DNA from 3 places in the Clostridium sp. CM036 genome. Region 1 is predicted to be linked to each of the others. Evidence: riboswitches for the same ligand, from Rfam matches in the RefSeq annotation. Region 1 holds a riboswitch; each other region holds the start of a gene.
What was found. Region 1 has a riboswitch for lysine ahead of kal (3-aminobutyryl-CoA ammonia lyase). Riboswitches for the same ligand answer to the same signal wherever they lie in the genome.
Positions count from the first base shown of each region.

Region 2: linked by a shared signal. The riboswitch ahead of ACWJKE_RS16155 (GNAT family N-acetyltransferase) and the one ahead of kal (3-aminobutyryl-CoA ammonia lyase) in region 1 are both predicted to bind lysine.
Region 3: linked by a shared signal. The riboswitch ahead of ACWJKE_RS16185 (ACT domain-containing protein) and the one ahead of kal (3-aminobutyryl-CoA ammonia lyase) in region 1 are both predicted to bind lysine.

Region 1 covers NZ_CM143652.1:2,343,596-2,346,880, forward strand. The annotation lists gene ACWJKE_RS11035 (3-oxoacid CoA-transferase subunit B) at 1-38, opposite strand, end outside; gene atoD (acetate CoA-transferase subunit alpha) at 40-693, opposite strand; gene kce (3-keto-5-aminohexanoate cleavage enzyme) at 742-1,566, opposite strand; gene kal (3-aminobutyryl-CoA ammonia lyase) at 1,725-2,105, opposite strand; lysine riboswitch at 2,307-2,487, opposite strand; gene ACWJKE_RS11055 (cysteine-rich small domain-containing protein) at 2,593-2,850, opposite strand; gene ACWJKE_RS11060 (hypothetical protein) at 2,889-3,285, opposite strand, start outside.
Region 2 covers NZ_CM143652.1:3,408,483-3,411,767, reverse strand. The annotation lists gene ACWJKE_RS16165 (MalY/PatB family protein) at 1-106, opposite strand, end outside; gene ACWJKE_RS16160 (MarR family winged helix-turn-helix transcriptional regulator) at 251-739, opposite strand; gene ACWJKE_RS16155 (GNAT family N-acetyltransferase) at 888-1,376, opposite strand; lysine riboswitch at 1,686-1,857, opposite strand; partial or broken gene ACWJKE_RS16150 (cysteine synthase) at 1,914-2,057, opposite strand; gene ACWJKE_RS16145 (hypothetical protein) at 2,056-2,184, opposite strand; gene ACWJKE_RS16140 (S-ribosylhomocysteine lyase) at 2,168-2,620, opposite strand; gene ACWJKE_RS16135 (class I SAM-dependent methyltransferase) at 2,613-3,254, opposite strand.
Region 3 covers NZ_CM143652.1:3,417,111-3,420,395, reverse strand. The annotation lists gene rfbG (CDP-glucose 4,6-dehydratase) at 1-1,013, shown strand, start outside; gene ACWJKE_RS16185 (ACT domain-containing protein) at 1,232-1,969, opposite strand; lysine riboswitch at 2,137-2,308, opposite strand; gene ACWJKE_RS16180 (glycoside hydrolase) at 2,602-3,285, opposite strand, start outside.

The DNA of each region.
Region 1 (3,285 bases):
GCAATAATTTGTTTTGCAATCTTGCTATCTGTAATCATATTAGTTAGCCTCCCCTATAATATAATCAACCAATACACATGGAGTCACAATATTATTTGGATCTAAATCTCCAATTTTAACAATTTTTTCAGCTTCTACTATTACAGTTTCTGCAGCAGTAGCTATAATTGGATTAAAGTTTTTTGTTGTTCCATAATAAACTGCATTTCCAATTTCATCTACGACGCTTGCATAAACAAGTGCTAAATCTGCTTTAATTGGAAGCTCTAATAGATATTCTTTTCCTTCTATTGTAAGTTTTTGTTTTCCTTCTTCTATCATAGTACCAACTCCTGTAGGGGTAAGCACTCCACCAAGCCCAGCTCCCGCTGCTCTTATTCTTTCAATTAGTGTTCCTTGTGGCACAAGTTCTACTTCCATTTTTCCTTCTGTCATAAGTCTTCCCGTTTCAGCATTTGTTCCTATATGAGAAGCCACAACTTTTTTAACTTGACCGTTTACTACAAGTCTTCCTATGCCCCTATCTACATAGCTTGTATCATTTGCTATTATAGTTAAGTTTTTTACATTTGTTTCTATTAATAGATCTATCATCTTTTCAGGTGTTCCACAGGCTAAAAATCCACCTATCATTATTGACATTCCATCTTTGAGTAATGGCCTAACTTGTTCTAAAGATACAACCTTATTCATTTATTTTACCTCCTCTTATTTATCTTGAAGATATAACAATTATCAGTTTTATATTTTGTTTAAACCCAATATCTCTCTTGCTTCTTGTGGAGTGGCAATTTCTCTGTTAAGTTCTTTCGCAAGTCTAACTACTTTTTCTACTAATTCTGCATTTGATTTAGCTGGTATACCTTTTTCAATATACACATTATCTTCAAATCCAACTCTTACATGACCACCCATTACAATAGTCACAGCTGCCATTTGAAATTCAAATCTACCAATACCTGATACAGTGTAAGTACTTCCCTCTGGCACGCTTCCTGCCATAAATACTAAATCTCTTGGCGAAGCAGTTATCCCACCATTTACACCCATAACAAAGTTAAAATGCATTGGTGTTTTTATAAAACCTTTCTTTTGAAGTCTTATTGCCATGTCTACCATGCCCTTATCAAAAACTTCAATTTCTGGTTTTACACCCATTTCAATCATCTTTTTACCAAATTCTTTAATAGTGTTTTCAGTATTTACGAATACATCATCTCCACCAAAATTACAAGTACCTGCATCTAAGGTTGCCATTTCTGGTCCTAAATCAACTGGTTGTAATCTTTCTGCATTACTCATTCCGACAGCTCCGCCTGTTGATGGTTGAACAATTGCATCCGGACATCTTTCTTTAATAGCTTCAATACAAGCTCTAAATCTTTCCCTGTCTTGAGTAGGTGTTCCATCATCTTTCCTTACGTGTAAATGAATGATGCTAGCTCCTGCTTTATAAGCTTTTTCCGCTTCTATTGCCACTTCCTCAACAGTATAGGGTACATTTGGATTATGTTCTTTTGTAACTTCCGCTCCAGATATAGCTGCAGTAATTATTAATTTTTCCATGTGCTACCTCCTTATAGTGCTTCGTGGTGCAAAAATAATTACTATCTACCATAATATTTATGATAAGTTATGTATATTATGATAATTTTGCACAAACTTATTTAGCAACTAAAATATTAACCACTAGGTGAAAAAGTTTACATTAATTCTCTTGCATATTATTTTCTTTGGTTTTCTTTTAGAACTACGCAAGTTCCGCTTGCCTTACAAACTATTATTGGTTCTTCTAATACATCACAAGCTGAATCATTTATATCTGGTCTTGGTACTATAACTTTTCTTGCTTCGAAAATCATTTTTCTTGATGAATTCCCTACCTTCACTATTTCTCCAACAGCTTCTATATAGTCACCTGCATAAACTGGTGCTAAAAATTCTACAGCATCGTATGCTTTGAATAATCCTTCATCACCATCGTTCATAATTAAAAGTTCTGTAGCTACATCCCCAAATAATTGAAGCATTCTTGCTCCATCTACTAAATTTCCACCGTAATGTGCATCATGTGCACTCATTCTTAACCTTATTAAAGACTTCATTTTATTTTCCTCCTCGTTTATTGTAGTTATTCATTTTGTAATTTTTAGGAATTTTGTAAAAAACAACAAATCTGTGTTGTGTATCTTTTAGAAAATGCCTTATGTTAATTTATTTTGAAATAAAAAAAGGCACTGATTTTTCAGCGCCTTAATTAACCAAAGTACTAGGTCTATTAATGCAATGAAAAAACATCTTTTCATTACATAAATAGCTCTCCATAAGAACTCTTATGGCAGTGATAGAAATACTACTTTCTATCCCCAAGAATAAATTGAAGAACCAAAATATTCTTTCGGCAAACAAATACTTCATTTTTGACATTGGATGTTCATATCCTTATCATTCAAAAATTACCTCTTTATCTGCACCTCTATTTATGTGAAACTATTAAATTTTATTTTTAACTCTTACTTAATTATAATACGTAAACGTTTCAAATGCAATGTTTTTTTAAAATTATACTTTTTTAGTAAAAAATACTTTTTCTTAGTTATTATTTCTTTTTGCTTTGTTTACTTCCACTATCTTGCTTACTATATACTCATATCCATTTTCAGAATGTGGAATCATGCAAATTGAGCAATCTTTAACACCACTTACGAATTTCCCATTTCCACCACACTCCTCTAGAAAATATAGTGGACAATAGCAAAATAGACAATTAAATTTTTCATCATTTTTAACTTGATGGCATGGGAAATATTCGCAATCTTTATTTTTAAAAAATTTATAGTTATTATTCATTTTTAACCCTCCTTTAATTTCTAGGTTAGTTCCGAATTCTAAAAAGTTACCACATTATATATATCTATATCTTCTAATATTGTTTGCTCTAAAATAGATTCTTCGGGGAATTGCTTGTTCAAAATTTGTTTAAATTTTTTAAGTTGCGCAGCAGAAAGTTCTGCTTGCTTTGGCAAATTATTTTTTTCCTTAATAATATTGCCTGCTTCTAATTTATATATAAATTTGTCCCCTATAATATTTATATTATTTTTATCATCAAATTTTAAATCTCCAGTTATGTCACTATTTATGCTTGTCTTCTTTAAATCACTTATTGATTTTCCATCATTATTAATTTTAGCTACATTAATATAAGCACTTACTTCACCATTCGAATTCTTTGAATCTGAAAGCCAACTTCTAAAGGCAAGCATTTTACCATCTTTAGATATC
Region 2 (3,285 bases), 1.1 Mb from region 1:
GAATGCTTTTTTCCTCTCCAAAGTTTTCTTTAAGATGTTTTTTAGACCATTTTATAGAGTCTGTTTCTCTTCTGTCGATAATTTCATCAAAGTTGTATTTTGTCATAATATCTCCTTCCAGTTTTAAATGTATTACAAAAAAACAAATATTGTTTAGGCTCTATACTATTTATAGTTTATAACCTAAACAATATTTTGTCAAGAGAGTTTTTATTTATACACTATTAGATCAAAATACTCTTTTTTATTGTTAACGAGGTATATTTAACAATTCAGTATACTTTTGCATAACTTTATAAAATGCGTCAATCTCTTCGGTAGTAAAGCTATTATGCAATGTTTTATCAGCCCAAGTGAGTTCCTTAATATCATATGCTTTATGTGCTTTACTTAGGAGTTCTCCTTTGTCAGTGACATACAAATGGACGTTTTTTGCGTTGTCATCTTCTTTTTTTCGTATAATTAAACCACGCTTTTCTAGTTTGGTAATAATCTGTGATACAGCACCTTTAGTACGATTCCACTCCAATGCCACCTCAGTAACAATAATTCCTGGATTCTCATCAATAACAGTCAGAGTATGTAATTCAACCATATTGATTATATCTCCAGTCCCATAATCACGAGCTGTTTTTATATAGTCACTATAAGTCATAACAAATTTATAAATAATATTTGCCTTTGTATCTAATTCATAATATTTAGTATTTCTTTGGATTACATTTTCAATATCGTTCATTTTGCCCAAACAACCTTTCTTTCATATTTTTATAATTAACCAAAAAAGTTTACGTTAACTAACTATACGATTCAGCATTTCTATTACCGATAATTTAATACTGTTAATTAGCTATAAATTACAAATGTTCACTCATATTATATCTCAATTAAAACTCTAAAATCATATTATACCATTTAGAACCACCGTGTACTGATTTAGATATGCCTATATTTACGAACCCGAATTTTGTATAATAATGAATAAGTTTTTCTTTACATGTTAGAATAACGCCTTTACGACCCTCTAATCTTGATACTTCTATCATATGATTCATTAATTGTACATCAATTCCTTGATTACAATAATCTGGTATCACGTCAAGACCAAAAATAGTCTGGTAATCTCCATCTGGAACATGTTGTGTAGCATCATTATATAATTCATCATAGATAGCAGTTTCATTGATTATACACCCATTGATGAACCCAATTATATTTCCATCAATTTCTGCTACAAAAAAAAATTCTGGAAATATCTTAATTCGTTGTTCGAATGATGTCTTCGTAGCAGCCTCTGCCTCTGGAAAACATCTTGATTCCACTTCTGTTACTGCATCTAAGTCTTCTATAGATACTCCTCTAATTTTAATATCCATTACACTAATCTCCTTTTGCTTAAAATATAAGTAATATTTGCTTCGTCGTATAGTATAGTTGCGAAGTATATATATATTTCAATTAAACATTAATAATTAATTACTGAACTTGATTTAACCTAAAGCATTTTTCTCCTAACACTTTTAATTTTGCAAGTTATATCTTTTCATATAGTTTCCCTCTGACAATCTCAAGTTGTTCTTTTAACTTCTTATTTTTACACCTTTTTTTATATTGTTTCAAAAAAAATAAATACAGCAAAGGAACACCTTTGCTGCATAAAATACATGTTTTTATACAAACTTCGTGTACCTTGTAGCTCACCACTGAAAAATCAGTGACAATTTTACATATATTATATGTAATCTCAGAAAATAATTTCACCAAATACATTTTCTTCGGCCATAGCTCCTTTTCTTATTCATCTTAGCCTGTCAGCTCCGAACAAGTACTCTTAGATACAGCACCTCTACCCTAGGTAGTTTACTTATTAAATTAGTTATTATATTATCACAGTATGTTTATAAGTACAAGCATTAATTACAGATGTTCTTACTAAAATGTCTATCTCCCCTCTCAGGCAGTATTGCAACAATGTTCCCACCTTCAATGGATTCTCCAAGTTTTATTGCAGATACTATGGCAGTCCCTAAAGAACTGCCTACAAATAGCCCCTCTTTACATTGTATCCTTAATTGATGGCTGCAGTTTTGCGAAGATATTTACACCTTCTTTTACACCCAAATTATTTAGCTTAATAAGTGGTGTATTTCCTATAATATTTAATATACTATTTATATATCTCACTGCTAATACCTCTACTTAGAACTAATTTTGCATATTCTTTTGCACCATCTAAGGAATGATCTCTATAATTTCCACATTGAACTTCATTGGCTGCCGGGATTTCCTCTGTTTCTATCACCTTTTTCAATCCATAATTTAGGGCTTCTATAACCCTATCTACACTGACATCATTCCATACGATCATGTAAAAACCTGTTCTACATCCCATAGGTGAAATGTCTATAATTCCGTCCATTACTTCTCTCATATATCCAGCAAGCAAATGCTCTAAAGTATGGATAGCTGATATATTCATAAACTCCTTGTTTGGTTGCATAAATCTTAAGTCAAACTTTGTTACTTTATCACCCTTTTCGCCTATCTTTACCTCACATTTTCGTACAAAAGGTGCCACAACCTTTGTGTGATCTAATGAAAAACTTTCAACCTTAATCATTTACCCTTACCTCCTTATTTGCTACTGCAATGAAAATGCCAGTTTCAGTATATTCGCCTTTGCTAGAATAACCTTTGCATCTTAAATCTGTATTCTCAATGTTTACTATATTAAACCCTGCGCCAGTTAACCACTCTTCCATCTGATTATTTGAAAAACCAAGCCATTCGTCAAACATTTCAGTCCTTGCCCACTGCCCATTATGCTCTTCTACATCCGATATTATTAAAGTCCCACCTTTTTTAATTATTCTGTGCATCTCTTTAATAGCCTTTTTAGCATCGCTCACATGGTGAAGAGCCATATTAATGAAGACCACATCTACAGATTCATCAAACAAAACCAAGTTGTCTATGGAGGATTTTATTGGATATACATTATCGAATTTTTTAGTTTCCATTAATTTTTTGGATTCTTTAAGCATATTTACTGATTGATCTATAGAAAACACAATGCTTGCATCTAAGGCCAGCGCTAAGGATAAAAATCCAGCGCCGCATCCAAGATCAGCCACTACCTTATCTTTTATACTTACTTTGGATAATACCTTGTACTTTAACCTTTCATCAAAATACTCACTTCTTATTACGTTCCAACTTTTAGCTATTTCGTTAAAATAATCTAATGAACTCATAATATTACCTCCATTTATTTTTTTTAAGTCT
Region 3 (3,285 bases), 1.1 Mb from region 1:
GTTTTAAAGGATCATGGCTAGCTATTTGGTTAAAAAAATTAGGAGCAAATGTTATTGGTTATGCACTAGATCCCGTCAGTGTCAAAAGCAATTTCGTTTTATCTGAAATTAGCAATGATATTGTTGATATAAGAGGAGATATAAGAGATAGCAAACATCTTAATGAAGTTTTTATGACCTATGAACCAGAGATAGTTTTTCATCTTGCAGCACAACCACTCGTTAGGTACTCCTATGAAAACCCTAAAGAGACCTATGAGGTGAATTTTATGGGCACTGTAAATGTATTGGAAGCGGTGAGGGCCAGTAAAGAAACAAAAGCTTTAGTTATTATCACTAGTGATAAATGTTACGAAAATAATGAATGGATGTACAGCTACAGGGAAATAGATCCCATGGGTGGTTATGATCCGTACAGTTCTAGTAAGGGTTGCGTTGAACTTTTGGTTTCCTCATATAGAAATTCTTTTTTTAATACAGCTGAGTATAAAAATCATGAAAAAATAATTGTAACAGCACGGGCAGGTAATGTAATTGGAGGTGGAGATTGGGCCATCGATAGAATTATACCAGACTGCATCAGGGCACTAGAAAATGATGAAGAGATTTTGCTTAGGAATCCAGGTGCTGTAAGACCCTGGCAGCATGTCCTTGAACCATTATACGGATATTTACTTTTAGGAACAAAAATATTAAAAAAAGATGTGGAGTTTTCTGGAGCTTGGAACTTCGGACCTGAAGCTCAAAATGTCATTACGGTTCAGGAGGTTGTCAGAAGACTTGTCAAAGAGTGGGGCAATGGAAGCTGGAAATCTTTAATCCTTAAGGGAGATTCATTCCATGAAGCGAGCTTACTAAGTCTTGACATTAGCAAGGCTAGATTCTGTTTAAATTTTAAGCCTAGGTGGGGCATAGATGAGACAATAGAAAAGACTGTAGAGTGGTATAGGAAATATAAGGATGAAAAGGTGATTGATATATGCGAATCTCAAATTAATGATTATTGTAGATAGAGCTCTCATTCTAGGTGCATTAATATCAATATGGAGTGAAACTTAGGGTTCTAAAAAAAGAATAAATAATCTTTCCAATCAGATAATATTTATAAAATATTACAATTTTTAAGAGAAGTCCAAAATGGCTTCTCTTAAAAATTATTATCAGGGTCGTACTTTAAAGAGCCTTTAGGTAAATTATGTTTAATACTTAACTATCGTCTAACATGTTATATTTATAGATTAAATTCCTCTGCAACAACCTTTATAGCCTTTAATTTATCTCCAGTTTTAATAGCACAAGTAATTCTTATTTCTGATGTAGTAATCATTTTAATTTCAATATTGTTTTTGTTAAAAACCCTAAACATTCTAGCTGCTACTCCAGAGGTTGTCTTCATGCCAAGCCCCACCACTGAAAATTTAGTTATCTCTTCATCAACTATAACTTTATTATCTGCTATTAAGTTATCTATAATTTCTAAACTATCCTTTAAGCCTTCTTTAGGTATAGTAAATGATACACTTACCTTTCCATCTATAGGTGATGTTTGACTTATCATATCTATATTGATTCTTTTACTTCCTATAGCTTCAAATATAGTAGACAATATATTCACATCTTTAGGTATACGCTGAAGTGTTACTGCAACATCCTCATCACTAGTTGCTATTCCTGTTACTGGCTTATTTTCCATATTCATATTTTTTACCTCCTTAATTGCCATAGCTAAAAGCGCGCTTGAAATTATTTCACCTGTTGATAATAAAGCATCCAGTTCTCTCTTATCCGGTTTTTCTCCTATGCCTTTTGATAGAGATAATAAATCATCTGTAGTGTCCCCCATAGCAGATACTACTATAACTAAATCTGTATCTTCATTTTTCCTCTTTACTATACTTTGTGCAATCCCTTTAATTTTCTCTGTAGTTCCTACAGATGAACCTCCATATTTTTGAACAACTACTGCCATAATCAAATCACTCCTATTAATTATCACCTTTGGTGCTGTTTATCACCTTCGGTGCTATTTATCACCTTTTGTGAGATTTAGAACTCTTATATATTGTTCCAAAAAAAATAAATACAGCAAAGGAACACCTTTGCTGCATAAAATACATGTTTTTATACAAACTTCGTGTACCTTGTAGCTCACCACTGAAAAATCAGTGACAATTTTACACATATTATATGTAATCTCAGAAAACAATTTCACCAAATACATTTTCTTCGGCCATAGCTCCTTTTCTTATTCATCTTAGCCTGTAAGCTCCGAACAAGTACTCTTAGATACAGCACCTCTACCCTAGGTAGTTTATTTTTTTAATTAGTTTTTATATTATCACAGTATATTTATAAGTACAATCATTAATTATAGATGTTTTTGTTAAATCATCTCCTGCGGAGCTGAACAGCTTTGAAGAAGATGAATTGACGACTTCAGAAGGAGATTTACCCCTTTGTAGACCTCTGGAGTAGATAAGAATTCTCAATTGTTATCCCACCACTGAAGTTTTCTATTTATTAGGGCAAGTAACTCCTACTTATAGTAGGTAACTCCCACTTATAGAAGTGGGAGACTTTCCTTCTGAAATGTCGTTAAAACTATTTCTTAGGCATATATGGTATCTTATTTTTACCATCATATATTATTAAAGATTTAGCTTTTACAACATCAGTATTATATTTAAAATCTTTGTTAGAGAAATTTGCAACTACTTTTAAGTCCTTGCCAAATTTACTCATTTGTACAAGTTTGTCTGGTGAAAGTATTTTAAAATCCGTCATTTCCTTAGTTACAGCTTTTTTGTGAAATGGAGCCCAAATTTTATTGTGTGATGCTATTAAATCTTTATAATTATTCCATTCATATTTATCTATATGGTATAACGGTGGAGTATTATATAGAATTTCGTTTAACATTCTATTTCCTACTTCATCCTTTATTTTAAGCGTTGACCAGTCCCAGTGATAAGTAGTTATAACTGAGTCGTTGTAAACTAATTTAAAAAGAGGAAGAGAGTAAGTTTGATCAATAAATATATGTTTATATAAATCTTTTAGAGGAACTTGCTTCGAAAAACGATTAGGAACTCCGCCATTTGGAGAGTAATATGTTCCAAAATAATATTTACTATCTTTGTTTTTATTCATATCAGGATCCAGCCAAGAAAATGAGGGTGTTTCAATACCATGAGCAAAAGCTATAGTTTGGCTTGCAAAATCATTACCACCTTCAGAACCTATAACCATATTTTTATTATCTCTTATAAATGCCATTCTTTTAAG